Regions from separate parts of the Paenibacillus sp. J22P169 genome, predicted to be linked through region 1. Evidence: riboswitches for the same ligand, from Rfam matches in the RefSeq annotation. Region 1 holds a riboswitch; each other region holds the start of a gene.
The links. Region 1 has a riboswitch for cyclic di-AMP ahead of AC58QG_RS36010 (C40 family peptidase). Riboswitches for the same ligand answer to the same signal wherever they lie in the genome.
Positions count from the first base shown of each region.

Region 2: linked by a shared signal. The riboswitch ahead of AC58QG_RS17920 (C40 family peptidase) and the one ahead of AC58QG_RS36010 (C40 family peptidase) in region 1 are both predicted to bind cyclic di-AMP.
Region 3: linked by a shared signal. The riboswitch ahead of AC58QG_RS19020 (ABC transporter ATP-binding protein) and the one ahead of AC58QG_RS36010 (C40 family peptidase) in region 1 are both predicted to bind cyclic di-AMP.
Region 4: linked by a shared signal. The riboswitch ahead of AC58QG_RS22435 (hypothetical protein) and the one ahead of AC58QG_RS36010 (C40 family peptidase) in region 1 are both predicted to bind cyclic di-AMP.

Region 1 is NZ_JCAUAO010000020.1:23,234-30,784, forward strand. Features, by position in the region: gene AC58QG_RS35995 (YwhD family protein) at 1-468, opposite strand, end outside; gene AC58QG_RS36000 (M1 family metallopeptidase) at 657-2,663, shown strand; gene AC58QG_RS36005 (hypothetical protein) at 2,709-3,527, shown strand; cyclic di-AMP (ydaO/yuaA leader) riboswitch at 3,695-3,833, shown strand; gene AC58QG_RS36010 (C40 family peptidase) at 3,837-4,307, shown strand; gene AC58QG_RS36015 (MSMEG_1061 family FMN-dependent PPOX-type flavoprotein) at 4,452-5,063, shown strand; guanidine-I (ykkC/yxkD leader) riboswitch at 5,131-5,232, shown strand; gene sugE (quaternary ammonium compound efflux SMR transporter SugE) at 5,319-5,639, shown strand; gene AC58QG_RS36025 (YdeI/OmpD-associated family protein) at 5,654-6,103, opposite strand; gene AC58QG_RS36030 (methyltransferase domain-containing protein) at 6,142-7,035, opposite strand.
Region 2 is NZ_JCAUAO010000003.1:3,459-11,009, reverse strand. Features, by position in the region: gene AC58QG_RS17935 (ABC transporter ATP-binding protein) at 167-2,104, opposite strand; gene yyaC (spore protease YyaC) at 2,182-2,715, opposite strand; gene AC58QG_RS17925 (hypothetical protein) at 2,897-3,556, opposite strand; gene AC58QG_RS17920 (C40 family peptidase) at 3,742-4,632, opposite strand; cyclic di-AMP (ydaO/yuaA leader) riboswitch at 4,636-4,797, opposite strand; gene AC58QG_RS17915 (GNAT family N-acetyltransferase) at 4,920-5,441, opposite strand; gene AC58QG_RS17910 (acetylxylan esterase) at 5,501-6,451, opposite strand; tRNA gene AC58QG_RS17905 (tRNA-Gly) at 6,651-6,721, opposite strand; tRNA gene AC58QG_RS17900 (tRNA-Pro) at 6,740-6,816, opposite strand; tRNA gene AC58QG_RS17895 (tRNA-Arg) at 6,837-6,913, opposite strand; tRNA gene AC58QG_RS17890 (tRNA-Gly) at 6,920-6,994, opposite strand; gene AC58QG_RS17885 (AIM24 family protein) at 7,097-7,551, opposite strand, start outside.
Region 3 is NZ_JCAUAO010000003.1:262,851-270,401, reverse strand. Features, by position in the region: gene AC58QG_RS19025 (ABC transporter permease subunit) at 1-771, opposite strand, end outside; gene AC58QG_RS19020 (ABC transporter ATP-binding protein) at 777-1,661, opposite strand; cyclic di-AMP (ydaO/yuaA leader) riboswitch at 1,776-1,940, opposite strand; gene AC58QG_RS19015 (antibiotic biosynthesis monooxygenase family protein) at 2,226-2,555, shown strand; gene AC58QG_RS19010 (AraC family transcriptional regulator) at 2,598-3,428, opposite strand; gene AC58QG_RS19005 (beta-galactosidase) at 3,571-5,631, shown strand; gene AC58QG_RS19000 (VOC family protein) at 5,690-6,058, opposite strand; gene AC58QG_RS18995 (MarR family winged helix-turn-helix transcriptional regulator) at 6,115-6,597, opposite strand; gene AC58QG_RS18990 (alpha-L-rhamnosidase) at 6,909-7,551, opposite strand, start outside.
Region 4 is NZ_JCAUAO010000004.1:493,450-501,000, reverse strand. Features, by position in the region: gene kdpC (potassium-transporting ATPase subunit KdpC) at 1-291, opposite strand, end outside; gene kdpB (potassium-transporting ATPase subunit KdpB) at 320-2,356, opposite strand; gene kdpA (potassium-transporting ATPase subunit KdpA) at 2,395-4,065, opposite strand; gene AC58QG_RS22445 (potassium-transporting ATPase subunit F) at 4,113-4,190, opposite strand; gene AC58QG_RS22440 (hypothetical protein) at 4,309-4,734, opposite strand; gene AC58QG_RS22435 (hypothetical protein) at 4,931-5,503, opposite strand; cyclic di-AMP (ydaO/yuaA leader) riboswitch at 5,510-5,680, opposite strand; gene AC58QG_RS22430 (hypothetical protein) at 6,029-6,541, shown strand; gene AC58QG_RS22425 (YolD-like family protein) at 6,573-6,821, opposite strand; gene AC58QG_RS22420 (APC family permease) at 7,354-7,551, opposite strand, start outside.

The DNA.
Region 1 (7,551 bases):
TTGATCCGAGCGGTTCCACCAGTCTTCATTATGTGCAATCAGTGTGTTTCGAAGGGCTCCCCGCTCACTGTCCGACAATCCTTCTAGGATAAACTTACGTTTCATAGCTCCGTCCATTTTGTTCACGTGCTCCGCAAGAATCTTCCATCCGCGGCGCGCTTCCGTATCGATTAACATCTCACAAGCAGACATCCCCGCATAGTAGGCGCCATCCTCTGTGCGATCAACCGCTACCCACACGATCCACGCTTTACGACCATTAGGGACATCCTCCTTGTTCGTGGAGAATTTAATCCCTTTCTCGATCTTACTCTTAGCATGCAGTGTTCCTTCATCCAGATAAGCTTCATCCCCATCAATAATAATGCCGGAGACGTTACTAAGATCAATGGCTCCTGCACCGAAGCCTTTGTGATTCACTTTTGAACTTACTATATTTAAGGCTAGCTTCTTCTTATCCGCTTCCATAAGGGCACCTTCCACTCTACATAAAGTTAAAATGACGACTTGCTTTCATTGTAGCGAAAGTCATCCATTAGAACAAGGGGCGGTGTCTCCCATTCCCATTTCTAAACATTTCTTTCACCTCGCAGAAATATTCCCTAGGTTGTCTACATATACATGCTGTAGATGCTTGTTTAGGCGGGGTGAATCTCATGGATATGAATGCTCTATTCAATAGCCGCAAGGTACAGTGGTTTGCTGTCATGCTCCTTGCTGCCGGCGCAGTGTTAATAACGAACACCTTGCTCCCCTCCACACCAAGAGGGACTGTTCCTGTCGTCTCTAAAGATGTACCTATTGTTAAGACACCGGACATGCAGCCTGCAGATAATGGTAATGGCAAACCGTTAGAAACCTCAACACCACTTAGTTATCGTATTGCCGAATATCACATGAACGTTGCCTACACACCAGAAACCCAACAGCTCCAAGGACAACAAACGCTCACGTGGGAAAATCCAGGCTCTGTTCCTGTACAAGAAATGTATCTGCACCTCTATCCGAATGCTTTCGCATCGAAGAAAACGACATTCATGCGCGAGTCTGGAGGTAAGCTGCGGGAGGATGAAGCGAAGGCAGAGAGTGGCGGAAGTATGGAACTGCTCTCTGTGAAGTCGGATACGGGTGATGATCTCACCAAGCGGATGTCGTTCGTGCAGCCGGATGATGGCAACAAGGACGACCATACACTGATCAAAATCCCTTTATCTAAGCCCGTAGGACCTGGAGAAACTGTAACCATCAAAACCGAATTCCTTGTTAAGCTGCCTGCAGCTTTTGCCAGAATGGGGTACGTCGATGACTTTGTTATGGCTGGACAATGGTTTCCGAAGGTTGCCGCCTATGAACGTAAGGGAACAAGGGGCCGGACTGAACCTGGCTGGGATCTTCATCAATACCATGGCAATTCCGAGTTCTATGCTGATTTCGGCATGTATGATGTGAAAATCCAAGTGCCTGCGAATTACATTGTGGCCGCTACAGGGTTTCCTGTGAAGCCTGCTGTGACGGATAAGGGCACCAAGACGTACCAATTTTATGCCGAGGATGTCCATGATTTCGCTTGGTCGGCCTCTCCGCATTTCATCTATGTGGAAGAGCCCTTCTCGACACCACAAATTCCTGGGGTCAAGATCAAGCTATACCTCGATCCGAATCATCAAGATTTAAAGGATCGCTACATGTATGCAGCCAAAAAAGCACTCTCACGTTACAGTCAGTGGTACGGAACGTATCCCTACTCTACCCTCTCTATCGTAGTGCCGCCTCCGGGCGGGAATGGCGCGGGCGGCATGGAATATCCGACTTTGGTTACTGCCTGGGGTGCCAGCGACAAGGATCCCGACTTAGAGCTGGAACGCGTCGTCGTGCATGAGATCGGCCACCAATTCTTCTATGGACTCGTTGCCAGCAATGAATTCGAAGAAGCATGGCTGGATGAAGGCTTCACCTCTTATGCGGAGGATAAAGTCATGGAAGCTGAATATGGGGATGTACCTAATTTGCCTGTCGAATCCAGTTATATTACCTCACCCAATGGGCTGCAGAAGGATGCATGGGCTTACAAAGGTCATGATCAGTATGCAGAAAATGTGTACACGCGTGGCAAGCTCGTGCTGAAAGCAATTGAGCAGCAAGTCGGTACGAAGGTGATGGACCGTATTATGAAAACCTATTTCCAAAGGTGGCAGTTCAAGCACCCTTCTACGAAGGACTTCCAACAAGTTGTGGAGGATGTCAGCAAAACAAAGTGGGATGATTTCTTTAATCAGTATGTCTATGGCGGTATGATGATGGATTATTCTGTCGAGAGTGTACACGTCCAGCCTCAGGGCAGCAAGGGGTCCGAGACTTACGAAAGCACGGTCCGCATCGTGAAGCATGGCGGCAACTCACCGGAAGTGCCTGTCCAGTTCCACTTCGCAGATGGTACAACGTTAGATAAAACATGGGATGGTAAGGAAGGCAGCATTGAGTTCAAATTAACGCATGCCTCCCCTGTCGACTGGGTGCGCATTGATCCCAAGTACACGCTCATTCTCGAAAATAAGCACATCAACAACTTTTATCAAACCCAATTAAATACAAAGTGGCAAATTCGGTGGAATCTCGGCATTATTCAGTTCCTGCAAGCCATATTCGGCTCAGTCGCCTGGTAAGGACTTGGCTTACGTCTCATGACAAACTCTGAGGAGGGACCCTCGTTGGCCACCTATATCAAATCAGGCTTCAGGGCAGCTATGGCACAGCCCTTTGCCACGATCATTTTATTCCTTTATCAGATGGGCTGGGGTATTCTCCTGTATAAACTCGTGCAGGGAATACTCGTCCCCCTCATGCATCGGTTCCCTGGCGCCGAGCAGCCCAAGCAGGCATTGCAGATCTTTCTAGCTGAAGGCCAGTTCCAGTTAATTAAAACAGATCTCAGCTATTCCTATTTATGGTGGCTAGGTGCTCTCTTGTGTGCTCGCATGCTGCTGACGCCTCTCTTAAATGGCGGTGTTTATTATTCACTCACGCACGCTCACCAGAATGCTGGCTACCGTTTCTTTCGCGGGATGAAAAAGCTTATGCTCCCTTTTCTACTCGTGTATCTCATCCGGATCGCACTTACCCTGTTTCCACTCATCTGGCTCCTCCCGAAAGCTGCTTATGTTCTTGGGCATAGCGGTTCCTATGAGCAGGTCATTCTCAAGCTTCTGCCTTGGATACTGAGTCTACTGATTTACGGATTTCTCCTGCAGCTGCTGTTTATGTATGTGCAATTCGCCATCGCGGCCAAGCTAGGTATCACATCGACGATCTTCTCTTTCTTTCGATACTCACTGCCGATTATCGGACTTGCCATCATTCTGTTAGTGTTCACAGGACTTTTGGCAGGGGTCACGGTCACAGCTACCTACCTATGGGCGGGACTGATAGCACTAATCATTTATCAACTGTATCCTCTCTTCCATATTTTCATCCAAATCTGGGGCATTTCTTCCCAATATCAGCTTCTTTCAGCCAAAATATCCAATTAATATCCAGCAAAACAGCCAATAGGCAGGCATTCTCCCCTTCTCCATGAGAAAGGGGCTTTTTTTCGTCTGTTTTCCGAACGATTCGCCTAATTTTCAGCCTTTTTTCTTATAAAAAAAGAGGAATTTCATTGTTTATGACGAATTAAAAGGACTAGCATCAAAAAACCAAATATTTCATGCCGAATTCCTCAGTTTATGGGGAAACGGGGGAACCACTCCGGGTGAATTGATCTTGCAAGACAGGGATCATAGGGAACCTTCAACCGAACCCTCCAGCTAACCTCGTAGGCACCGGAAGGAGACAAGCAGTTGAAGAAAGTTGTTGGTCTTATTTTTAGTCTTGTTTTGTTTTTGAGTGTTAGTGTAGGAAGCGTTTTCGCAGCATCCAATATGGATAAAGCGGTAGACGAGCTTGTTGGAACTCCTTACAGATGGGCAGGAACGACAACCAAAGGATTCGATTGCTCTGGTTTCACGTCCTACTTGTTCGACGAGTTCGGCATCGACCTTCCACACAGCTCCAAATCACAAAACAGTGAAGGCTACTGGGTTGACAAAAGTGATCTTCGTAAGGGCGATCTTGTATTTTTCAACACAGATGGCAGCGGCATCTCTCACGTAGGGATGTACCTCGGTAATGGTGAATTCGTTCACTCCGCTACCAATCAAGGTGTTGTTAAGAATAAGTTGAGCGAATCCTATTATGCGAAGCGGTATGTATCAGCCAGACGTGTTCTATGGGATGATATTTACAATCAACTAACTGCTGAATCCAAGTAATGTTCTCGGCACAGAATGAAGCCCTGCAAGCTTTGCTCGTAAGAGCGACTTGCAGGGCTTCATTCATTTGAACGAGGGTATCAGCGTATACTACAAGGAATAAATATGGGCGGGCCCTTCGGCCTCGAGGAAGGATAAGAATGTATGGACAGCATAAAAGATAGTACATCCCCACCGTTTCCTGGCATCATTCAATCCATTGATGAGATTAGAGCAGATATCGGAGAGCCGCATCCGGCAGTACAAAATAAAGTTATTAACCAAATCGACGAGCACGCAAGAGCGTTCATCGCCAAATCACCTTTATTCTACTTATCTACGTCAGGCGCGAATGGACTGTGTGATGTTTCCCCCCGCGGCGATAGCGCAGGATTCGTTCGTGTTCTAGATGAACACCGCTTCATCTATCCCGAAAGACTCGGAAACCGCCGATTAGATTCGATGCAAAATATATTAACCAACCCACAAGTGGGTCTCTTATTCATCATTCCAGGCGTCGACATGGTACTCCGCGTCAATGGCCGCGCTTGGTTAACAAAGGACGAGGAGCTACTAGCGACGATGCAGCTGAATGGGAAATCCCCCATCGCCGCTGTCGGCGTCGAGGTGCAGGAATGCTTTGTGCATTGCAGTCGCGCCCTCAAGCTGTCGAAGATTTGGGATCCCGCTACGTGGGTACCCGAACAGGAGCAGCCAGACGGCATGGATATGTTCCGCGCACATCTGGCATTGAACGGAATTCCGCTGGAAGAGTAGGAAAAAGCCAACTAGGCAGCCAAAATGTATAACTTGACATGATATGTTAGCCAGCCTATAATAACGGCATGTCGTTTTCTAGGGTTCCGCGGCGCATGTCGCCGGCTGGTCCAAGGGAAAACACACAGCGGATACGCTGTGGTCACGGAGGGAGAAAAGCCCGGGAGTCTATCGCAGCAGTGCGATATTCCCGGGCTTTTCTTTGTTTTTTTTGTGGCACTGGCGACATAATATCTACATGAAGGAGTGTTCATTATGGCATGGTTATACCTGGTCATTGCAGGTGTTTTTGAGGTGGTGTGGGCCATATCATTGAAATTTTCCAACGGATTTACCCGACTTGTCCCATCCATTGTTACTATTCTAGGCATGATCGTTAGTTTCTATTTCTTAGCAGTAGCAACAAAAACTCTTCCTATCGGTACCGCCTATGCGGCTTGGACCGGCATCGGTGCAGTCGGTGCCATTATCATTGGCACACTATTTCTTGATGAACCGATCAGTTTAGTGCGTATCTTGTTTATGGTTTTGATTCTAGTTGGTGTGCTCGGGCTGAAATTCACGTCAGGGCACTAAAGGATGTCGAGCACTTAGACATCGCTTATCTGTGTGACAACATTAGCAATTCGGCAGAGACGCGTCTCTTGTGTTTTCGCGTCCTCGACCTGTCGGACGAATTCTTTGCGCTTGGAGAAAGCGAGCGCTTCAAACCGTTGCACAGCGCCATCCACTTCCGACAATGCGGATTGAAGATCCGCAGGAATTTCCACGGTGCGAGGCGCGAGATCCAAGGCCAACGTCACCTCGACGGGATCATCTGCCTTCAAACCGGAGGCCTGTCTGTGGGCATCACTAAGCGGGATGAGGTATTCGCCGCCCATGACCGCAACCGTCGTCCGATACGTGTAATCATTCAGGGTCACGGATACGCTGGGCTTTTTGCCTCCTGCTAACGTGGTCATGACCTCTTCGGGAATGGAAATCCCCGTGGCATTCTTATTTTGGGCTTTCATAACCGTCGTATGGAACGTTACACTCATGGTCGATGCCTCCTATGGAGTAGTGAAAGTTGGGGTGGCTATTTGATCGTATAACTCACATACCAGAAGCTGCCCCCGACGAAGATACGCAAATGCTGGGACAAAGGTCGAAAAATGTCATTCAACTCTTCGTACGTAAAATAGTTTTTGAGAATTTCATGCTTGGAGCCGTCGGCTAGCTCGCGTCTTTTGTACGTATCCTCGCTATCCTCATGGGTAATGAGCTCGCCGCCTCTTCCAGGTACATACACGTTATCCGCGATAAAAACCTGCGCCCCACTGCCCAACCGTTCATGGAAACCTTGTAAAAAGCTGTCGATCCGATTGCGCGGAATGTGGGAGAACCAGAAGTTCGCCAATCCGTAATCAAATTCCCCGCGTATCTCGGAGAGCTTGTACGCATCTCCTTCCACAAAGCTAGCATTCCCCTTCGGCCAACTCTTCGACTCCGCGATGTGCAGCACTTCCGGGCGTATATCTACCCCAACAAGCTGCGCTGCGGTTTCTGCGGCAATATGTGTCCAATAACCCGTGCCACAGGCGATTTCCAGCACACGTCGTCCCTCCACTTGCTTCTTCAGGATATCAGAAAGGAAGGCCAGCTCTTGTTGAAACTCCGCATCTTCACGGTGATAAATCCGTTCATACTCCTCTGCTCGTGCGCCGTAGTAGGCTTGCATGCTCAGCTTTTCTTGATCCAAAAGCGTCTGCTTCTCTTTCACTTCGTGAAGGATGCGATGTCTCGCCGACAGCAAATCCGCAAAAATCGCTCCACCCTGCACAGCGTAATTCGCTAGCAGCCCCTGCGTAGCCATAACGATTAGCTGAGTCATCGATAACCCCGTATCATCTGCCATCCGCTCCAAATCGGACTTTACTTTCTCAGGCAAATAAACCGAAAGTCGTTTCGTCTTGTCTTGTTTGTCCTCCATGGTTAGGCCGCCTCCTTTTTCGAATATTGTAACACATAATATGTACCATGTTAACATTTATTATGTTGTATTGTCATGGAATGCGAAAGTTGATGATCACATTTGCAGGGGAGTGGAGGATGGTGGAGGGTGCATCTACGGATAAGTGAATGTGTGCGGATTGATAGATGACAGATGGCAAAGTACGGATGGGGATGTGAGGCAAGTGCGGATAATAGTTGGCTAAGTAGGGGTGAGGGTGAGGGGCAAGTGCGGGCAATAGTTGGCTAAGTAGGGAGGACGGGTGAGAGGCAAGTACGGATAATAGTTGGCTATGTAGGGGTGAGGGTGAGAGGCAAGTGCGGACAATAGTTGGCTATGTAGGGGTGAGGGTGAGAGGCAAGTACGGATAATAGTTGGCTAAGTAGGGAGGACGGGTGTGTAAAAGTAGCTAGGTCTGGGGAGTCTCCACAAAATAAATGGAAAAATTCCAGTTAATTTCCCGTCATTTCCCTTCAAGAGAGGGTTAACTGGAAA
Region 2 (7,551 bases), on a different contig from region 1:
CTTTTCGGGCGCTATTTGCTGCGCCGAGGACGTTCCGCTCTGCAATAAGACCCTTTTCGGGCCTTATTGCCTGCGATTCCGCCCATTCAGTGGGCAATACTCCCTTTTAGCGCCCTTTTCGGGCGCTATTTGCTGCGCCGAGGACGTTCCGCTCTGGCGGCTACTCTCAGCTGCCCTTCGCTGCCTCCTCGGCAGCCTTCGCGAACTGCGTACTGTACAGCCGCGCGTACAGCCCTTCCAGTGCGAGCAGCTCGCTGTGCGTGCCCCGCTCCACGACGCTGCCCGCTTCGATCACCAGAATGTGATCGGCGGCCAGCACCGTGGAGAGCCGGTGCGCGATCACGAGCGTCGTGCGCCCTTGCATCAGCTCCTCGAGCGCCGCCTGCACATAGGACTCGGACTCCGAGTCCAAGTGCGACGTCGCCTCATCGAGGATGAGGATGCGCGGGCGCTTCAGGATCGCGCGAGCAATCGCGATCCGCTGGCGCTCGCCACCGGAGAGCCGGTGGCCGCGCTCTCCGACCATCGTGTCGTACCCTTCGGGAAGCGACACGATGAAATCGTGGATGTAGGCCTGCCGACAAGCGGCCTCCATCTCCTCACGCGTAGCATCCTCCCGCGCAAAGCGCAGGTTGTCGCCAATCGTCGCGTGGAACAGAAAAGACTCCTGCGTCACATACGCGATCTGCGCCCGCAGCGACGCTAACGCCACGTCGCGGACGTTGACGCCGTCGACCTCGACAACGCCGGCAGTCGGGTCGTACAGCCGCGCGATCATCCCAATCAGCGTCGACTTCCCGGCGCCGCTAGGTCCAACAAGCGCGACCATCTCACCCGGCTGCGCTTCGAAGGTGACGTCGCGCAGCGCATACTGCACCGTCCTCCCCTTCTGCCCTGCTTCCTCTGGTTCCACCAGCTTCCCTATCTGCCCTAGCTCCACCGGTTTCGCCTTTTGTTGCCCAACTCCATCTGAATCCTCCAACTTCGCCTTCTGCCCCACTCTACCCGATTCCCCTGCCTTATAAGCAAAAGAAACCTGCTTATAGCTCACACGCCCGGCCACCGATCCTAACTGGCGTGCACCCTCGGCATCCTTGACATCAGGCACCATGTCTTGATATTCAAAAATCCGCTGAAATACCCCCAGCGCCGTCGCGACCTCTACTTGCAGATTCAGCAGTGTCCCTACAGGCATATACAACCTTCCCAAATACGCCGTAAACGCGACGATTGAGCCTAAGGTCATATCCCCCTGAATGACAGAGTAGCCGCCATAGATATAAATAATGGCCGTGCCTAACGGCCCTAACGTGCTCGTTGCCATCCCGAACCAACGGCCGACTAAATTGAGGCGCAGCTCGAGATCCATGACCTTTTGATTCATCTTCGTGAATTCAAGCTCTTGCTGTTTCTCTCTGCCAAAAATCCGCGTTAACAACGCACCCGAGATACCAAAGTTCTCATTCAGCTGCGAGGTGATCTCCGAGCGTACCTTTTGCGTTTCGAGCCGCAGGGCCTTCCGTACCTGGGATACCTTTTTCACAGGCAGCACAAAGAGCGGGAGAATCAGTACCGAGATGATCGCCAGCTTCCAATCTAGCGCAAACAATATGCCTATCGTCGTAAAGACGATGACGATCTGCGTGATGGAGGAGACAACAATAGACGTAACCACACTCTGTACTGATTGCACATCGCCTGTGATCCGCTGCACAATTTCCCCTGAGCGCGCGTCCGTGAAGAACGACATCGATTGTCGCTGCAAATTGATAAACAAGGACTGCCCTAAATCCCGAATAACCCCTTGGGTTACTTTGGTATTGAGGTGGTTTTGCCACACGCCAAGCACTCCGCTCAAAACAGGCAGCACGATTAGCAGCAACGCCATCACGGACAATAGCTGCACACGACCCTGAGGGATAGCTGTATCAATAATTTCCTTCATGACTAAGGGCGGGATCAACCCCATCAATGCCGCAAGCAGCGCTAGGCCGATAATGGCCAAAAGCTGTCCCCAATATCTTTTGAACAATAGCAAAATCCTTCGGATCGACACATCCTTCAACTTAGCCTTGGGACGATTCCTGTCGGAAAGCCGCCCCATTCCCCCTGGCCCTCCTGGGCCACCTGGTCCTATCACTCACATATCACTCCGATCTTTCTCCTCTTTGCTGCCCTCAACTACAAAGGAATTGCATAGGCAATTGCACTAACTACCTCATCTGCCATCTGAAGCACATGATATAACGAAGTCGTTTGCAGGACATTATACTGTCTAGGTCCATCGACATTCACGATCGCAGCAATCGTGTAGTCACCAATAGGCGGCAACACCTTGCCAACTGATTTTCCTGGAGCCAACGGCTGGTTCGACAACTGGTACAAACCGACACTCAATTTTTGTCCTAAACAAGCATCTATCGCAATCACCACGACATTCGGTGGAATTTCCTGCAAGCGGATCGCCAAGTTACTGGCATCACACGGTGCCGCTAGCGTACCAATGACATGTGGATAGCCTAGCTCTACAAGCTTACTTCCTACAAGGGGACCTAGTGAATCGCCCGTTGAACGATCTGTCCCTATACATACAAAAGCCAACTGGCTAGGCTTCAGCTCCGTGCTCAAGGCAATCTTTTGCAGAAGCTGCCCTAACTGCTCACCATTCACCTTTTTCCAAAACTGCGCTTGCAGCTCCAACGGTTCTTTCTCCATCTTTGCCTCCCTTCCAAGCATGTAACATATAACCCTCACCTAATGAATGATAATTCTATTCTTTCATAAGGAGGTGCGCCCTGTCCACTTACCTACTTCTATCGGCACGCACACCAAATAAGCGTTACTCGACAGAGCAAAGCCTATTCATGCCGCTTGTTGTCCTGACAGTTTAATTTTCTTAATGTACGCGATTCATCCGAACAATTCGATAATAGAGCTGACCGCTTACCTCTTGCTCCACTTCCAGATAGCCTTCCGTATGAACATAATCTCCCAACATATACGTGGAAGCATCCGCCGAATCTGCATGTGTTAGAAAGAGCAGCGCAACCTTATCATCCCCAACCACAAATCCAACCTGTTCCTTCACCTGGAACTTCTCAATAATTTTCCCATGATGAGATCTCACGATATGATGAAACCGCCAAGCGCCTTCTTCCTGTACGATAAAATAAAGCACACGATTGCGATGCGCATTACTAAACTCCCGTGTCACACCAATCATACAGACCTTTTCACCAATACGTAAATATTCATCAACCACATACGATTTCAGTCGTAACCGATTGACATTCTTGATCTGAATATAATTTTCCATCTCATCTATGGAGCGGTGATCCTTCGGATCTTGCTTCGTCGCGTAGAATACTTCTTTAATAAAGGTATCTGTTTGGAATTGCCTTGCCCCTTTGAAATGGTTATACGTATGAAAAAATTGCTTAATCACTACCCGAATGTCTTCCGGTATGGCAGGACCTGTTTCCACGTTATACATGCGATCTGTTCGACCCGACATTTTAATTTTATGAAACCAGCTTTTCCAGACACTAACTTGCATGTCGCACGCGTCACCTACTTTCTTCCAACCATTTTCTCATTATAGGCTATAATCCTCAAAAATTCGATAAAAATCGCAGATTTTCGCGCAAAAAAAAGAGCATCTGCCGCTTTGCTTTCATTTACGAAAGACATAGCGAACATACGCTCTTAATCACCTAGCATATACCTAATTGAGTAACCGTCTTATAGCACGCGTTTCGCGCCTACGTATCTTGCGCTCCAATAGGAGCTAGCGAGGCTATCGACTGTTACACCACTGGACGTTGTCGCGGAAATGAATTGATTATTTCCCATATAAATGCCCACATGATTGACGATATTGGAAGCAAAGAACACTAGATCTCCGGCTTTCAAATCGGTTACTCTCGCACCGGCTTGATCATACATTTGTACAGAGGTGCGTGGCAGCTCGATTCCTTTGGCTTCGAATACATAACGAACGAATCCAGAGCAATCGAAGCCCTTGGGTGTAGTTCCTCCCCATCGGTAAGGTGTTCCTCGAAAAGTCGTTGCAGCTTGAATAATTTGAGCTGAAACGGATGTCTGAACGACCTTTGCTACTGCTGGGGCGGCAGGTGGCGGTGCAATCCAAGCTGGCTTGTGGGACTTACCGTCCTCTTCCACGATGGCGATTTTATTCGCATCGTTCCACGCAATCGCAGAGCCAAACGTCTCTGTTATGAAACGTAGAGGAACGTATGTATTTCCCTTAAGCAACGTCGGACTGCTTTCTAATTCAACTAACTTATTGTTCACGACAGCTTGCTCTTCGTCCGTTGTTAGTTGAATCGCCTGCTCCTTGTTCATTAGTGTGACGACGACTTCATCGCCTTGCTTCGCCCAACCTACTTGATAGCCTAATTTCTCTGACAGCACGCGTAGTGGCACCTGAAGTGTACCTTCCGTATCAATAAACGGCTGTACTTCAGGGAATTTCACTAATTCATCATTGACCTGTACCTTCACAGAAGAGGTATCTGGCGCAGAGGCGTACGCGGATGGAGCGGCGAACAGGGGAATGGCTGCGCCTATAAGAGCGCATGAACAAATAAAGCTTTTTGTAAAAAGTTTCAAAACGTTGTTCCTCCTTGAAGCCTCCGAGGTTAGTTGACGGGTTCGGGAAGAGGTTTCCCTAGTGCGCCCCATTAGCCATAGACTAACTGAGCATTCATTCACCCCAAGTAAAGAAGTCCCCCGTACCAGAGCTTTTGATGCTCCGAGATTCGGCATTTTTTGTCTATGTTAGACTAGCATAGTTCGTTTTAGCCTGACAACTTTTGCACAGTGGTAATTGTTTCCTTTTTAGTGAAATCACGCAAAAACAGCTACTCAAGTAGAGTAGCTGTCTTACCATCATTGCTTCAAACCAAGCCTACAGACTGCTTATAAACCTCTGTGAACAGAATGTTCTTGAAGGGGTTAAACTCTTTTTCAGTCAATGGACCTGGATAACTCATGATGTTGAGAGTTAGCTTCAATTGCCCTTCTCGGAGGGAAGGCTGCGCATAGGGAAATAGGTTCAAATGGAATCCGCAACGCTTATAGAATTCAATTCTCCGCGTAGCATCTGAGGTATTCGGAGGCTCGACTTCAAGTACGATAGGCGTTGTAGCACTGCTCATATACGTCATCAACATCTTTTTGCCAATCCCGCCACCTCTTATGGCAGCGTTGACGGCGATATGTTCCACAAATCGAAACGTGCTAAAGTTCCAGCTCGCTAAAAAGCCAAGCATTTGTCCCTGCTCATCTCTTTCTACATCTATTCTGTAATTGGGATGAGCTAGTAGCGCTCGTTGACCTTCATAGTTTCTAATCTCCGTAATTGGAAAAGCCGTTTCCATCAGTTCGAATACGTCATCAAACGAAGACTCTTGCTCCATCTGTTGGCACCTCCTTCAATTATAGGGTGTCCAACCGTGCCTACTGAACATGCAGCTCCCTACCACTTCGAGAAGAACGTATGCGCTGCAGTATGAGTGCCAGGAGGTAGCTCGTGGCCCATGAATGGGTAAACCGCAATAGATTTATTGGTAGATGCGATACGATTATAGGCGGCAAAAATAGTTTCCGGTAAGCAGGTCATATCCTTTAAGCCTACCGTCACGTGAACAGGCTGTTCGATACGCTCCCCTAAATTTACGATATCGAAATAGGATAGCGTCTTCAGCACGTCTGGTAAGTGCTCTGGGAATCTAGTAACGAATCCGGCTGCCTCACTAAGGGAACTCACGGATTGCAGAATGCCAAGATCCATGTGACATAGATTCGGCACATGGGCTATGGCTGCTCGAATGCGCTTCTCGAGTGCGGTGACTAGCAGAGTAAGTCCCCCTCCTTGGCTCCCCCCGAATACGAATACCCGTTCCTTGTCGACTTCTGGTTGCTCCAGGGCACAGCTCACAGCGCGTAAGGAATCGATGGCAACTGCGCGATAATAACTCTTCTCTGCATCAAGGATCCCCTGCGTGATCCAACCTTTCGTCATCCCGTAATCCTGTGACAGTGTATTACCTGTTTCGCCACCTTGCCCGCGAACATCAACTGCAAGTACCGCATACCCCATAAGCAGCCAGGCTGCATGATCCTCGGGTTTCCCCTTGGAGCCAGAGTAGCCGGGGAATGTTACGACACATGGAACCTTCTTAGGACTGGATGCATCAACGGTTGGCAGCATCAACCAAGCATGGATAGGTGTGCCTTCAGCTCCCTCCAATACTATTTTATTGACTTCCGCATAGACGAAAGGAGCTTCAATCCGCTCCTTCGTATAAGATATCGTTCGATTGGCCTCTTCGTAAGTTCTCACCCAGAATGCGGCCAAATCAGATGGCGCCGTTAACTCTGAGCGAAACTGGTGTAACCCCTGAATACGACTTTCAATAGCGTTCATGACGGCAAGTCTCCTTATCCTGTTTTTCCCATTTTAGCCCAAGTACTTGGATGCGTCTATTGTAAATCCTTAAGTTGATATGCGAAGTTCCCACGCACCTTAACTCCACGTTTCCTGCAGATATAACGAAAAAAACCACCCGAAGGTGGTTTCTTTACTTAAATAAAAAAGATCACCCGGAGGTGATCCTTTTTATTTAAGCGGGCGGCGGGAATCGAACCCGCGCGATCAGCTTGGAAGGCTGAAGTTCTACCATTAAACTACGCCCGCATATTAAAAATAACTAAGTGGTCGGGACGACACGATTTGAACATGCGACCCCCTGCTCCCAAAGCAGGTGCTCTACCAAGCTGAGCTACGTCCCGTAGTGAAGATAAAGTGTAAATGGCGCGCCCTGAGAGATTCGAACTCCCGACCTTTTGATTCGTAGTCAAATACTCTATCCAGCTGAGCTAAGGGCGCAAATATTGGAGCGGAAGACGGGGATCGAACCCGCGACCCTCGCCTTGGCAAGGCGATGCTCTACCGCTGAGCCACTTCCGCATACGGTTATTTCTCTTTCGCTCAGCAAGTGTTTCTCTGAGGCGACAAGGAATAATATATCAGGTATTCAAGACAAATGCAACTATTTTTTAAGTTTTTTTATTATTTTATGAAAACGCCGCCAAAGGGCAGCACTTCCCTCGCTATTCGGCGTAGCAAGCTATCCGATTTCATATGTTCGTCCAATTTGGGATCAGGCTTACATGGCTGCATCAGCACCTGGCCATGCCCTGTGATTTCCCAGTGATAATTCATATGCTGACTAGCCAGTGTGTTGCCGTATACACAAAGTCGTAGCTTAGCCTGCCGCGGGTATGCAACAAGACAATTAACATCTACGTACAGCGGTTCCTCTGGATCCAAAGCGATGTGATGTATAGGGCCCGCTGTTAGCAAACCTAAATTACCGGGACCGTGAAACTGCATTTTGACTAAATCTTGCGTGATCAACGTGTTCTTCACACTCTGTAGATGCGTTGTAAACGTCACACCTTCCGTATAGAACAGCACATGACGAAATTCAAACAATAGATCATCTTCGGCTTCCACAGGCACTA
Region 3 (7,551 bases), on a different contig from region 1:
GTAGATGAAGTAACTGGCGGCAATGGAAACGACGATAATCGCGATGGCTGCAATGACATAAGATGCTTCATAGCTGGCATGCGCAAGCATGTATTTCCCGTTAAAGTATTTGAAAGGCGAGAAATAACGTTTGGCCCCCTCACCATCTACGGCAACAACCATTCCAATAACGAAAAAGGCAAACACCGTACCGAGACTGACGGATAACACCGCTTTTATTTTAGAAAATACGACTGAAATGATGAATCCTATGGCTAGAAACATGAGCTGGATAAACAGCAAAGTGAGTGAAATCAACAGGAATGTGCTCACATCAAAATCGACCGTTTTTACTTGAAGCGCCATCATATAGGCTGCAGCAATATAAATCACACACGTTATCACTAATGAAGCGACAGCCGCTAATAGTTTGGAAGTCACTATTTTCGTACGCGTTACGGGCTTTGTAAGAAGAAAGTCTGCTGTTTTCTCACGAACTTCCTTGGAAAGGATAGACGTTCCCAAAACCATGGCTTGAATGGCTCCGCATAGCGTAATGTACATAAAGATATACATATAGAATCCAAGCAGGGTACCAAAGGTCTCGATTTCAATACCCAGTGCTTTCCTTACTCCTTCTGGATACCCCTCTAATATGGAAGAAAACTCTGCAAAATCCTTAGAGACAGAAGGAAAAAGGGATAGGAATAGGACGATGACAGCAATTAAGGAGCACGTCCACGTGATTGTGGATTTCCGATACGCTCTCAATTCATGAAGGAAAATATTCATTCCTTTTAAGCCTCCTTCTCATAGTAGTGCATAAAGATCTCCTCTAAATCAGGCTCTTCGATCCAAAGATTTTCAATTTCAATTTCCGCAATTTTTCTCATCACTTGATTAATATTGCCTTTAAATAAGAAGCTGGTTGTCTGGCCTTGAACATCAATGTTGTTGACCCCGGTCATCTTGAAGAAATTAGGGTCGAGTGCTTGTGCAGTGTCAATTTTAAATCGCTTAAAATTGTTTTCTTTTAACGTGCTGATCTTCTCAACCGTTACAATCCTACCTTCCTTAATAATCGCAACTCGATCACAAAGTCTCTGCACTTCACTCAAAATATGAGAGGAAAAAAGAATCGTGGCTCCTCTTTGATTTTGTTGTTCGAGCAATTCAAAAAACTTTTGCTGCATGAGCGGATCCAGTCCACTTGTCGGTTCATCAAGGATAATCAGCTTAGGATCGTGCAGCAGCCCTTGAACGATGCCCACTTTCTTTTTGTTACCCAACGATAGATCATCAATTTTCTTCGTAACGTCCAGATCCATGATTTCAGCAAGCTCTTTGATTCTTTTCGTACAATCTTTTTTGTAAAAGCTGGCTGAATACTTGAGTAGATCAATCACTTTCATGTTGTCATAATAAAAAACTTCTGACGGTAAGTAGCCGATTTCTTTCTTAATCTCAGGCGCAAACTGGATGCAATCTTTCCCGAAAATTTTGGCACTGCCGCTTGTTGGAAAAATCAGAGACAGCAGCGTTCGAATCGTTGTCGATTTCCCGGCACCATTGGGTCCAATAAAACCAAAGATCTCCCCTTCTTCGATCGTAAAACTAACATCTGTAATACCTCTTGAATTGCCATAGGTTTTGGTCAGATTGTTGATTTCAATTGCATGCATAGTGTAGCCCCCTTATGAATTCCTGTTAATTGTTGGGTTTAAAGCAAACAAAAAGAAGCCCTAAGCGTAGAGAATCTCTACTCTCGGGCTTCTTTACATAAGAAGGCGAGTGTGCGGTTCTCTCTCAATGCACTACGAGGTTAGCTGTCGGATTCGGACTTGAGAGCGTCCTACCTAATGCTTGCGAGCATCAAGATTCACCCCATGAAGCCATGTGTTGCTTGTACGGCTTCGATTGGTTCCCCCGTTTCCCTACTGGGAATTAAGTGGTTTAATTTAGTAAAAAATCAACTTGTCGTATTGAATCTTACGCCGTTCTTTGTAGAATGTAAAACGTAGATTCGCCTTTAATTCTTGCTTATTTGACTTTGGCAGTCAATGAAAGCGCATTCATATGGAGATGGCGTTGATTATCCATACTTTGCTACATATTAATGCTCCTTAGGGAATAAAGCATTGAGAAGTCGCCTGCTTAGGACGATCACGTCAATTGGAAACAATGGAATCTATTTGATATACTTACTCCAATCAATGACATCTATTTCATTTTGACGGAGGATTCTAATGTCTAATTCAAGTATGTTTACCATGGCGATGTACCGCCCCCATCCAGGTAAAGAGGCTGAACTAGCCGAGATTGTCAAAGGACATATCCCTGTGCTTCGTGAAGAAGGACTCATCACGGATTTTCCGCCGGTAACGCTTCAATCTGTAGACGGTACCCTTATTGAAATATTCGAGTGGCAATCCGAGGAGGCCAAGGACAAAGCGCATACCTCCCCGAATGTTTGGCCGATTTGGGAAAACATGATGAAAGTTGCAGAACTCGTAAGCCTTTCGTCGTTGCCTGAAGCAGCTAAGCCTTTTCCAAACTTCAAAAGAGTCACTCTGTAGCCATGATGCGCGTAAAAAACCTTCAATTACTTGAAGGTTTTTTTACGTGTTATACAACCGCCGATACTCCTGTGGAGTTAGACCCGTATGTTCCCGGAAGCGCGCAATAAAGTAGCTGCTCTGGGAAAAGCCGATATGCTCTGCCACTTGCTTAATAGTCAAACCGGTAGACATGAGCAGCTGCTTAGCTACAACAAGACGACATTCAAACAGCCACACCATCGGAGTACGCCCCATCACTTCGTGAAACATTCGACTAAAATAATAGGTACTGAAGCCTGCCTGTTCAGCCATCTGCAAGAGCGTAAGCGGACTCGTGCAGTGCGTACGAATATATTCCGCAACCTCCCTCATCCGTGCACGCTTATCCAGTATGGTTGCCGTTCCATGCGTCTCTGCACTTAAGGCAAGCTCAGCAAGCAGTTCATAGAGCTTTACCGCCAATTGTACCTCGTTCCGATCATAAGGTGATGCCAGCTCCAATAAGCCCCCGGTCAGTTGTTTGAGCTTGGGTACATCACTATAGGTAAACAACCATACAGCTGAAGTTCCTTGATCGTTCAACAGCCTGTCAAGTCCCTCACCTGCAAGGTGTACCCAAAATACTTGCCAAGGATCATTCGGATCTGTTCGATACTCCTGCTCAAGACCCGCCCCGTAATAGAAGCCCTGTCCCGCTTCCAGACAGAATTCCTTCCCGTTCGCTTTGACATATCCCTTACCGCCTAACACAATATGTAAGTTTGCTTGTTGCAGCTGCCCCTTAAACCGCCACTCCTGATGTTCGGGGAATTCCGCATATTGACCAATCATATCCGGATACACCGTGTAGTGTTTATACATAGGCTCCGGTAATACATAATGAATTTTCATGTGCCCTCCAAAACGCAAAAATCTGATACACGGAGCAAAATGATGTTATATACATTCAATTATAAAGAAATATAATGAATACATAAAGAACTTTAAACAACAAAAAATTACTATATCAATAGAAATGGGGATGTTGTTCATCATGGAAAAAACCATTCCGGGAGAGAAATTTGACCTAGGTGTGTGCTACTACCCTGAGCAGTGGCCGGAGCAGATGTGGGCTGACGATTATAGGAGAATGCGAGAAATAGGCTTTACCATCGTGCGAATGGGTGAGTTTGCATGGAATTTTTTTGAACCCGAGGAAGGGGTATTCGCTTTTGATCTGTTCGATCGCGCGATTGACCTTGCCCACGAACATGGACTGAAGGTCATTCTCGGTACTCCGACGGCAACACCGCCCGCTTGGATGACCTATAATTACCCGGAAATTCTGAACGTTACATATGAGGGTGTGCAGTATCAGCATGGGCTGAGACGTCACTACAATTACAGCAGCCCTGTTTACCGCGAGTACTGCGCGAAGATTACCGAGGCTATGGCAACTCATTATGCGAACCACCCGGGCGTAGTTGGCTGGCAGATCGACAACGAGCTTAACTGCGAAGTGAATGTCTTTTATGCCGAGGCCGATCATGCAGCGTTTCGGAAGTGGGTACAGGAGAAATATGTTACCTTGGATGCATTGAATCAGGCATGGGGGACTGTCTTCTGGAATCAAAGCTACTCGGACTGGGAGCAAATTCATTTGCCTCGTCCTGCCCCTTCCAAATCCGTTAACCCTCATCAAGCGCTGGATGAAAAGCGATTTATCTCGAATAACACGATCTCCTTCGCCCGTGTGCAGGCAGACATCTTGCGTCAGCTAGCACCAACGCAGTGGATTACAACGAACGGCATGTTTGGTCATCTGGACAGCCATGCCATGACGGATGAACTGCTAGACTTCTTTTCTTTCGACTCGTATCCGAACTTCTCAACCATTTGGAACGATGCCGATCGCGAGAATCCACTCATGGACCGCAGCAATTCCAACCAACTCACCAAGATACGTTCGATCTCCCCTACTTTCTGCATTATGGAGCAGCAGTCAGGCCCTGGCGGTTGGGTTAACACGATGGGACAATCTGCACCCAAACCAGGCCAAATGCGATTATGGACGTATCAATCGGTTGCTCACGGGGCGGATATGGTTCTGTTTTTCAGATGGCGAACGGCAACATTCGGCACCGAAATTTATTGGCATGGGATCAACGATTACCATAACCGTCCCAACCGAAGGGTCGCTGAAGCCGCAACAATTAGCCGGGAATTGGGGAAAATCGGGGAGCTTATTGCTGGGTCTCGCTTCAAAGCGGAAGTGGCCATTTTGCATGATTATGACAATGAGTGGGATGGGGAACTTGACCAATATCATGGTCCTCTAACCAGAGAAAGTGAATACAGCTGGGGGAAAGCCCTACAGTTCAGCCATATTCCATACGATTATTTGTATGTCCAGAATAAGACTACCCTAGATGACCTAGCTCGTTATCAAGTGCTCATCTACCCTCATCCTGCCATCATGTCGGAGGAAACGGCAGAGCTGCTTAAGCAGTATGTAGCGGCTGGAGGCAAACTGCTTTTCGGAGCTCGCTCAGGTTATAAAGATAAACGCGGACATTGCCGGATGACGCCATTCCCTGGTCTCGTCGCGGAGCTTTGCGGGGTCACAGTTGAAGACTTTACGCTCGTCCTGAACAAGGCAGCGACACCTAACATCCGCTGGATCGATGGCGGAGACGAAGCCAATACGCCTGCGCGTCTGTTCAATGACATTCTCCTGCCAGAGAACGGCAACGTACAGACAGTAGCCTTGTTTGACGGCGACTATTATGCCGGCAAACCGGCGCTTACCCGCAACCCTTATGGCAGCGGTGAAGCCTATTATTTCGGCGCAGCGTTCAGCCGCGAAATAGCGGATGCCTTGATCCGCCGCCTTGAGCTGAAGCCTGCGACTACAGGTTGGGCGGAGCTGCCGCCTGAGGTGGAGGTTGCCATCCGCGTGAAACAGGATCGTCGCTTTGCCTTTATCCTGAACTATACCGACAAACCGGTGAAAGCCAATCTTTTTCAGGAGCTGGAAGACCTGTTGGAAGGTGAACGGGTTGATGTGGGGGAGCTGGAGATCGCTCCTTATGGTGTGAAGGTTTTCTCATTATGAGATAGAAAAGGAATCGGTCAGCTGACCGGTTCCTTTCTATTTCTGTGATTTCTGAGCACTATCGATAGTAGGACAACACCCAGCAAACGCCGTTTCGATCGGTAACGATGGCCAGCAGTCCGTTGAACGGCGCTTCATACATTTCCACGTTAATAGCCCCACTGGCCGCAAGCTCTCCGTAGATTGTTCGGAACGCTTCCTCTCTCTCGATACTCACGAACACTCTCACGTAATCGCCTTTCATTATTGGCTTTGCCGCTAGTGTATCCGCAAATTTAAGGATTGCCCCTTCTACATGTAGGTCCGCGTTAAGCACCTCTTCTCCTTGCTTGCGTAAAATCGTGATCTCGCCACCGAATATGCTCTGATAGTACTTGATTTCATCCTTGCAGTTTTCCACCACGATAAAAGGGATAGCTTTCATCATGTACATCCTCCTCACATTTAGTTGCTCGTTTCCGATCCACCCTGCATCTGCTCGCTCTACTCGGTCAGATTGTGAAGCACGATTTTCAAGAGGTTTACCATCCTGTCATACTCTTCATCGCTAATGCCTTTTCTGGTTTTATTTTTTACGCGAGCCAGAGCTTCCTGTACCTTGGGTACCACCTCATACCCCGATTCCGTCAAATATAACAACTGATAGCGGTTGTCGGTAGTATCGACTTCCCTCCGTACATAACCTTCCGCTTCTAGCTTGGAAATGGCTTTCGCGGTTGTCGTCTTATCAATGAGCAGCTTTTCGCTCAGTGCTTTTTGAGTAATTGGCTGCCCAAACGCGATCGCCATTAGAAAAATATATTGCCCGCTTCCAATTCGATATAGCGCCAACTCGGCTGAGATCGCTATCTGCATATGGCGGTATATGGCTGAAATGTATTGGCCATGTGATTCGGTTGGCATACCTTCGTCATTTTGACTCCATTGTTGATTCAGTTTACTTCCCTCCTTTAAATAGGATGTCATTGCAACTAATTTTAGCTTATGCCAAATAGGATGCTATTGCAACTATTAACAAATAAAAAAGTGCCCCACAAGCCATATAAATGGCAGGAGACTCTTTTTTTTGTCATGAATACAGCTGTGAAACATGCGAAAGTGCATCCTTTTTTTTAAAAATATCCGCTCTCTCTAAAATGCTTGCAAAAGTGCAACTATTTCTGCCGGCACGCCTTATTTTGGTACCTTTTCGGTCCTAAAGGTTGCACTTTTGCACTTATTCATCTATGTTGAGCCATTTCCCCCGAAAATAAGTGTACTTTAGCATCTTTGATCATTTACGCATACACTTCAAGCCTATACTTCCCAGATTGAACTTGAACGACCGTCCAATCACGCTCTTCACCAACAATGGCCACACCATCGACGTCATGTATCAAAATGTCCGACTCCATCACTCGCTTACCTTGAGATTTAGGGAGGTACACCAGAGCCGTTAGGTTCGCTGGAATCTCAATATGGAGCTTCAAATTCCCCACTGTATGATGCCAGTTCACCTGTACATTCCCTTGCGGCATCTGATGATTGGCCTTTACCCACGCAATCCCTTCAGCCAAATAGGGCTTAATAACAAGCTGCCCTTGATGACCTGTTCTTCCATCATACTCCCTCGAAATGCCTGCGAGATGACGATAGAACCACTCCTCAACGTGGCCTAGCATGAAATGGTTTTGGGATTTTCCCATCGTCGGGCCATCCCAATGCTCTGTCAGCGCAGTGGCTCCATGAAGGATCTGATAGCCATAGCTTGGATCGTCCGTTTGATTCAGCATTTGTGAAATGATATCCGACCTGTCTCCATCGCCCAAAGCCATCAATACGAAGCGGTGTCCCACATCTCCGCTCGTCGTATGATAACCCCGAGCAGCGATATCCTGACAAATATGATCGAGAACGATCCCTCTCTTCTCGTCATCTACA
Region 4 (7,551 bases), on a different contig from region 1:
TTCTGCCATTGCCGCTGCATAATCGCTGGAAGCTACCACTGTATTGGAGCCCGACGATGCTGTAGGATCATACTTGGCTGCAGAAGCTCTTGGATGGAAAAGCTTTGGAGACTCGAAGCTCTGAGCCAGTAATTCCGATCCAATAACCGTACCGCCTGATTCTATGAGACTGCCATTCGCTTGTTTGGGAAATAAAACTTGAGCCACTCCTGTCGTAGCCAGTGGATAAATGAGTCCACAGACGATCATGAACAATAACGACACACGAACAGCTATCATAACCGATTTCATAACGCGATCTCCTCGTTTCTCTTTCTCTCTACACAATGTTTAAGCCGTGAAGTACCATATCAATGATTTTAATCCCGATAAATGGCACAACCACACCACCTATACCGTAGATCAAAATATTGCGAGACAACAATCTATCTGCTGACATTGCCCGGTATTTTACACCCTTCATCGCAATCGGAATCAGCAATGGGATGATGATGGCATTGAAAATTAAGGCGGAAAGAATGGCCGATTCTGGCGACGCCAGATTCATAATATTCAATGCCTGCAGCTGCGGCATAGCTAGAATAAACATCGCAGGAATGATCGCGAAGTATTTAGCAATGTCGTTGGCGATCGAGAACGTCGTCAAAGCTCCACGAGTGATCAATAGCTGTTTACCAATGGAGATCACCGAAAGCAGCTTGGTCGGATCGGAATCCAGATCGATCATGTTAGCCGCCTCTTTGGCAGCCATCGTCCCTGAATTCATTGCGAGTCCTACATCCGCTTGTGCAAGTGCAGGCGCATCATTCGTGCCGTCGCCCGTCATGGCTACAAGCTTACCTTCTTGCTGTTCTTTCTTGATCGCCGCAATTTTATCTTCCGGCTTCGCTTCAGCAATAAACTCATCCACACCGGCCTCGAGTGCAATCGTTGCAGCCGTAAGTGGGTTATCCCCTGTGCACATGACGGTTTTGATACCCATTGCGCGAAGTTCTGCAAATCGTTCCTTCAAGCCCGGTTTTACCGTATCCTTGAGGTAAATAACGCCATAGATCCGCTCGTTAATCGTGACCGCTAGTGGAGTGCCGCCGGCTTTCGCGATTCTGTTCGTTATCGTTTCTAAGTCATCTGGAATTTTGCCGCCAAGCGCAGCTACATATTTTTTGATCGCATCTACCGCACCTTTGCGGAATTTTATACCGTCTTTTAGATCAAGCCCCGACATCCTCGTTTCAGCGGTAAACTCCACCACTTCTGCATCCGAGTAGTGATCCGCTTGCCAAGACTCGCCAAGTTTATTCGCAAGCTCAACAATCGAGCGTCCTTCTGGTGTTTCATCCTTCACAGAAGCTTGCAGAGCTGCAAACGTAATGTCTTTCACAGATTTGCCACCCACAGGCACAAATTCCGAAGCCATCCGATTCCCGAAGGTAATCGTCCCTGTTTTATCTAGGATCATGGTGTCGATATCGCCAGCAGCTTCAACCGCTTTACCTGACATCGCAAGTACGTTAAACTGCGTCACACGGTCCATGCCCGCAATACCGATCGCTGACAAGAGACCACCGATTGTTGTTGGAATGAGACAAACGAGCAAGGCAATCAACGTGGAAATTTCTAATTTCACATTTAAATAGGATGCCATCGGAACCATGGTCATAATGACGATTAAGAAGATCAGTGTCAATACAGCAAGCAGCGTCGTTAAGGCAATTTCGTTCGGTGTTTTCTGCCGTTTAGCACCTTCGACGAGTGCGATCATGCGATCCAAGAACGATTCGCCGGGATCCGTCAACACTTTGACAACGATATAGTCAGAAGCTACCCGCGTACCGCCTGTCACAGATGAGAAATCGCCGCCAGCTTCCTTAATTACAGGAGCAGATTCACCTGTAATGGCTGACTCATCAATAGAAGCTAAGCCTTCAATAATTTCGCCGTCGGACGGGATGATCTCTCCAATTTCAATGCGGACCACATCTCCCTTGCGAAGAGAAGTCGAAGACACTTGCTTATAAGAACCATCCTTTTGAACCAAGCGAGCCATCGTATCGGATTTCGTCTTCCGCAGGGAATCAGCCTGAGCCTTACCGCGACCTTCGGCCAGCGCTTCGGCGAAGTTAGCGAATAATAAGGTGAACAGTAAGATTAAGAACACCGCAATGTTGTAGCCTCGCCCTACTTCCGTGCTGCCAAAAAGCTCAGGTGCGAGAGAAAGCAGAAGGGTAATCACCGTACCAATCTCAACCACAAACATGACCGGATTCTTGATCATAATCCAAGGATTTAATTTTTTGAACGAATCAACGATAGCTTGATTCATAATTTCTTTGGTTAAAGTTTTTTTACGTTCCACAGTCCAATCAATCCTCCATCTCTATTACGTCTATCCTTTTAACGCGCCGCCAGATGTTCAGCAATCGGCCCCAGTGCCAGCGCCGGGAAGAACGTTAGAGCACCAATAACTAGAATAATCATGATCATAATTCCCATAAATAAGGGAGTATTCGTCCGCAGTGTCCCCGTCGTAACAGGGACGACTCGCTTCGTAGCAAGGGAACCCGCAATAGCCAGCATCGCGATGATCGAAATGTAACGGCCAAACAGCATCACCATACCAATGCCCAAGTTGTAGAAGTTTGTGTTCGCAGTCAGGCCACCGAAGGCAGATCCATTATTGGCTGCGCCCGATGTGAAAGCATACAGCACTTCAGAGAGACCATGTGTGCCCTGGTTGGCTATGGAATGAATAGATTCAGGACGAATCAGCGCCCAAGCTGTCGGTGCGAGAATGATAAGCGGATGGGTAAGAATCGCGATAGCCGCTAGCTTAATCTCTTTACCTTCAATCTTTTTACCTAAAAACTCTGGCGTACGCCCCACCATTAACCCGCAGATAAACACGGATAAGATCAAGTAAAGCAAGCCGTTTAACAAGCCTACTCCTTTACCGCCGAACACATTGTTCAACATCATTTCTGCAAAAGGAACAATGCTTCCAAGTGGCGTAAGCGACTCATGCATATTGTTTACACTGCCTGTTGTTGCAGCTGTGGTCACGGCTGTAAATAAAGCTGATTCCGACGGTCCGAATCGAACCTCTTTACCTTCCATGTTGCCATGTACGCCTAACGCATCTACTGCAGGCACACCTTTATACTCAGCATAGAATACCGTAGCGACCATAACTAAGAAAATAATCCCCATTGCTGCAAAGATCGTCCAGCCTTGCTTCTTGTTCTTGATCATGAGGCCGAATGCATACACCAGCGATGTAGGAAGCAGCATCATACAAATAATGTGGATTAAGTTCGCAACAGGTGTTGGATTTTCAAATGGATGCGCGGCGTTCGTACCGAACCAGCCACCACCGTTGGTACCTATGTGTTTAATAGATTCAAAAGAAGCTACTAAACCACGGGTAATTGTTTGCCCAGCACCTTCAATGGTTGTAGCTTGTACGGCCCCTAGTAGGGTTTGTGGGACACCTTGAAAAACTAAAACCAATGCAACTATGAAGCTAAGCGGTAGAAATACCCGTGTAATCGCTCTTGTTATATCGACATAGAAATTCCCAAGATTATCTTGACGGCCAACTAGACCGCGTGTGAATGCAACGGCAATAGCAAATCCAGTTGCTGCCGAAGTAAACATCGGGAACGTAAGCCCCACCATTTGTGACAAATAGGACATGGTATTTTCACCGCTATAGGCTTGCCAATTCGTATTTGTAATGAAAGAAACAGCTGTATTGAATGCGAGTGCCGGAGGCATATTACCTATGCCATCAGGGTTAAGCGGTAAGTATTTTTGAAGCCTAAATATCGCATACATGAGCAGCATCATGACAAAGTTAACTAACAGGACAGCTCCTAAATACTTTTTCCATCCCATGCCCTCGTCTTCTTTAACGCCCATTATGCGATAAGATACACGCTCGAAAGGACCAAAAACACGATCAAGGCCACTCTTTTCATAGCCGAATACTTTAACCAAGTAACTCCCCACTGGCTTTACCAAAAGCATGATAATACCCAGTGTGATGACTACTTGTAACAATCCCATACCCATAGTAGGTTCTCCCCTTGCTTACATAATCTCATATTCTAGAATTAAAATTTCTCCGGCTTCACTAAAACAAAACCGAGATATACAATGATGGCACATGCAATTAATCCAATAACAATCATTTGATTGCCTCCTTTACGCCTTTTCACAATATTTCGCAAATCCCCAAAACCCTAGAAATGTTACGGCAAATAATAAAATCATCGTTACATCGTTGTACACGGACACACCTCCTTTAAATCAGACAGAACCTATGTTTTTATTTGTTTTTAGAGCTGATAGTAGAAATTTGACGTCACCATTTTTAGAATAAATGACATGATCAGCACCCAGTCCTTTATAAATCAACCGGGGATTCACGCTTTGCGTGATGATATAAATGGACCTGGAGGTCCAACTACGGCATATCTGGATATACCTGCAGCATAAAGGTAAGCTTTCCTCGAACAAAACGACATTCCCAATCGGATAGTCGGGAATGATAGACGCCCCTCGATCCGTCGTATCCACTTGGATAATTTTCTTCACTCCTTGACCTTCTAACTTGATTGTCTCCATCTTGTTGTTAGTTAATGCAACAAAAGGAAGACCAACCAATTTCGTATGTTTCATAAACTCCACGCCTGCTTTGGTTGGCGCAGCTATCAGCAAAAAATCACTTTGCATGCACACCGTCCTCCTTGCCTGAATCATTGTAACGCCGATCTGTATAAAAAGGGGGTAAAGAAACTATGGCATCCGTATAAAAAAAGTATAAAAATATGGATTCTCGTGTCGCCCAACCTAGTTAAATTAAAAGAGCACCTCCCCACGCAATTACAAGTGGTTGAAGGTGCTCTTTGAATTGGAATCAAGCTCTCTCTTAGAAAGAGATATACGCGCCAGAATGCTCAAATAAATAAGTGCGATCAGTTAGGCATGGTAGTTCTTGTTCACTTGCAGTTGATAAGTTCTCTAGCTTTTCAGATAAATTCGTTAGTGCAGATGCCATTAAATGAGATCTTACTTCTCCCCATGCCTCTTGTTTCTGATGAACGTACTGCAAACCGTCCTTAAGGGTTAAACCTTTGAGCTTCTGGAAAACAGCCGCCCATTGAACGAAATCCCCTTTAAGGTTGCCGCATGGAATCACGAATTGCCCTAAACCACATGTTCCGAGATTCGTTGAAATCGTCAGTAAACCGCAATGACAGTTCGTGCCATGCCCAGGCTGCAATTTATCGGATAATTCACAATCAAATCGAAAACATTCAATGCGGGTAATTTGACATTCCTTCGTACATGCATCTGATTCTCTTACTAGCGTCAGGGGTTCGGGGTACATAATAGATTCACTCTCCTCAATTGTGAACAACAAAAAGAAGCCAAAGAGCAGAGAATCTCTACTCACGGGCTTCGGAGCAGCGAGAATAATCGCGCTGCGGAAGGCACGCAAAGAAGGTGGTTCTCTCCCAATACGCTTACGAGGTTAGCTGTCGGATTCGGGCTTGGAAGTGCCCTACTTTGGCAAGCTGCGCTTGCTTTAGATTCACCCCGAGGAACCGATTCTACATGACGATCGGCTCCGGTTGGTTCCCCCGTTTCCCTTGCGGGAACTCAGCGTTGTGCATCTATGTGTTGTTGCTGAACCGAATGTTACGCCGTTTGCTCATGGATGTAAAATGCGCTGGAAGCACTTATTTCGCAATCTGTGGTAGGTGATGTTTATGAAAGCGCGACCAATTATAAAACACATGCATTTTCGATAGAAATGCTTCGACTTACTTCCGTTTTTGCCATTTTGCTGTAATCCGGCCTATGCTCCAACGACGTTTAGAAAACCAACGGATTTACATTTTTATTCTATTTTTATACGTTTGCTATTCATTCTTTACCCCCTTTTTATACGGTTCAAACATACAATTATGACATATATTCATTCACTACCGACTCTGAGACTAAGTCAAAAAGGAGAACTGTCATGACTTCCTCCCCCCGTTATTATTTAGGGATAGCACCTCATTTGTTAAATCCGGTTGATTTACATTACGAGTGGTTTGGTGTCTTATGGCTAGAAGAGGAAAATCATTTCCCTATCATTGTTGGTTACTGGTTTTCTAAAGAAAAGTCCGAGATTACACAAGATGCTATCCTGTCCGGATTTTCAACATGGACCGAAATATCTGATCATCAAATCATTAAGAGAATGTATCAGTCTATAAGAAACAAGCAAAAGAAACAGGATTGGGAGAAGCGGACTCGCTTGTCTATCCGTACGATTTTCAAATCACCTTGGAATGAAGTTGCCTCAGGATTGTATATCATCAAATCGCGGGAGACATACCCCCTTCATGTTTCTGCCGTTCTGAAGAAGAAATTCTTTGTTTGGTTGGAACATGCCGCCGTCTGTGAAACAGAGGAAGAGCTTCGTGGGTTTATGAAACGGGTAAGTGAAGAGCATCAGATGGAAATCTTAATGAAAAAAAGCCGTTAAAATAACAAAAAGCTTCAGATAACAAAGAATGTTAGATGAAGCTTTCCCTGTATGTAGCAATTTCTGCACTAAGTAGATCATCAAGTGGAATCCAGTCGATACCCTCTTCATGAGATACCTTTATTCTTCTAGATTCCTGATCAAGCTTAGTTATTAAACCGGTAATCTGACGGTCACCCTTGTCATCATATATGCTCAAGATGATAAATTTCTGATCTTGAAGAGCTTCACTAATTACATTCGCTAATTTTTCATTCTGTCGATTTACGTTAAATTTCATTCCCTCACACCCTCATAAGAACATTAGTTCGTAAAAATATTATACGCTTAATATCACATGAGGTAAAGTAATCGTAAATAATTAATTATTGAGCATTGGGTTCCCGTGCCGCAGGAGCATTCCCTGCCCAGTTAGTCGAAAAAATCGACTAACTCACGTGCCGGAGGAGCTTTCCGTACCCTATTAGTCGATAAAATCGACTAACTCACGTGCCGGAGGAGCTTTCCGTACCCTATTAGTCGATAAAATCGACTAACTCACGTGCCGGAAGAGCTTTCCGTACCGAGTTAGTCGAGTAAATCGACTAATTCACGTGCCGGAGGAGCTTTCCGTGCCCAGTTAGTCGACTAAATCGACTAACTCGCGGGTCGGAGGAGCAGCTTTCCGTACCCACTTAGTCGAAAAAATCGACTTACTCACGTGCCGGAGGAGCATTCCGTGCCCAGTTAGTCGAAAAAATCGACTTACTCACATGCCGGAGGAGTTTCCCCTTTTGAAACTCACTATCCCGTCAAGCCGCAGCCACCCCATCCTACTTTTTCAAATGATACGGCACAGTCGTCACAATCAAGTTCCGCTTATACAGCAGGAAGGCCCTTATCAGCAAGCTGGATTGATTGTGCAGGATGTTATGCCAATTTTTCTTGGGTATAAACTGTGGGATGATCACGGTTACCCGGAATTTAGACTCCGAAGCCTTGTGTTCCACCGTATCAATGAATTTGGTCAG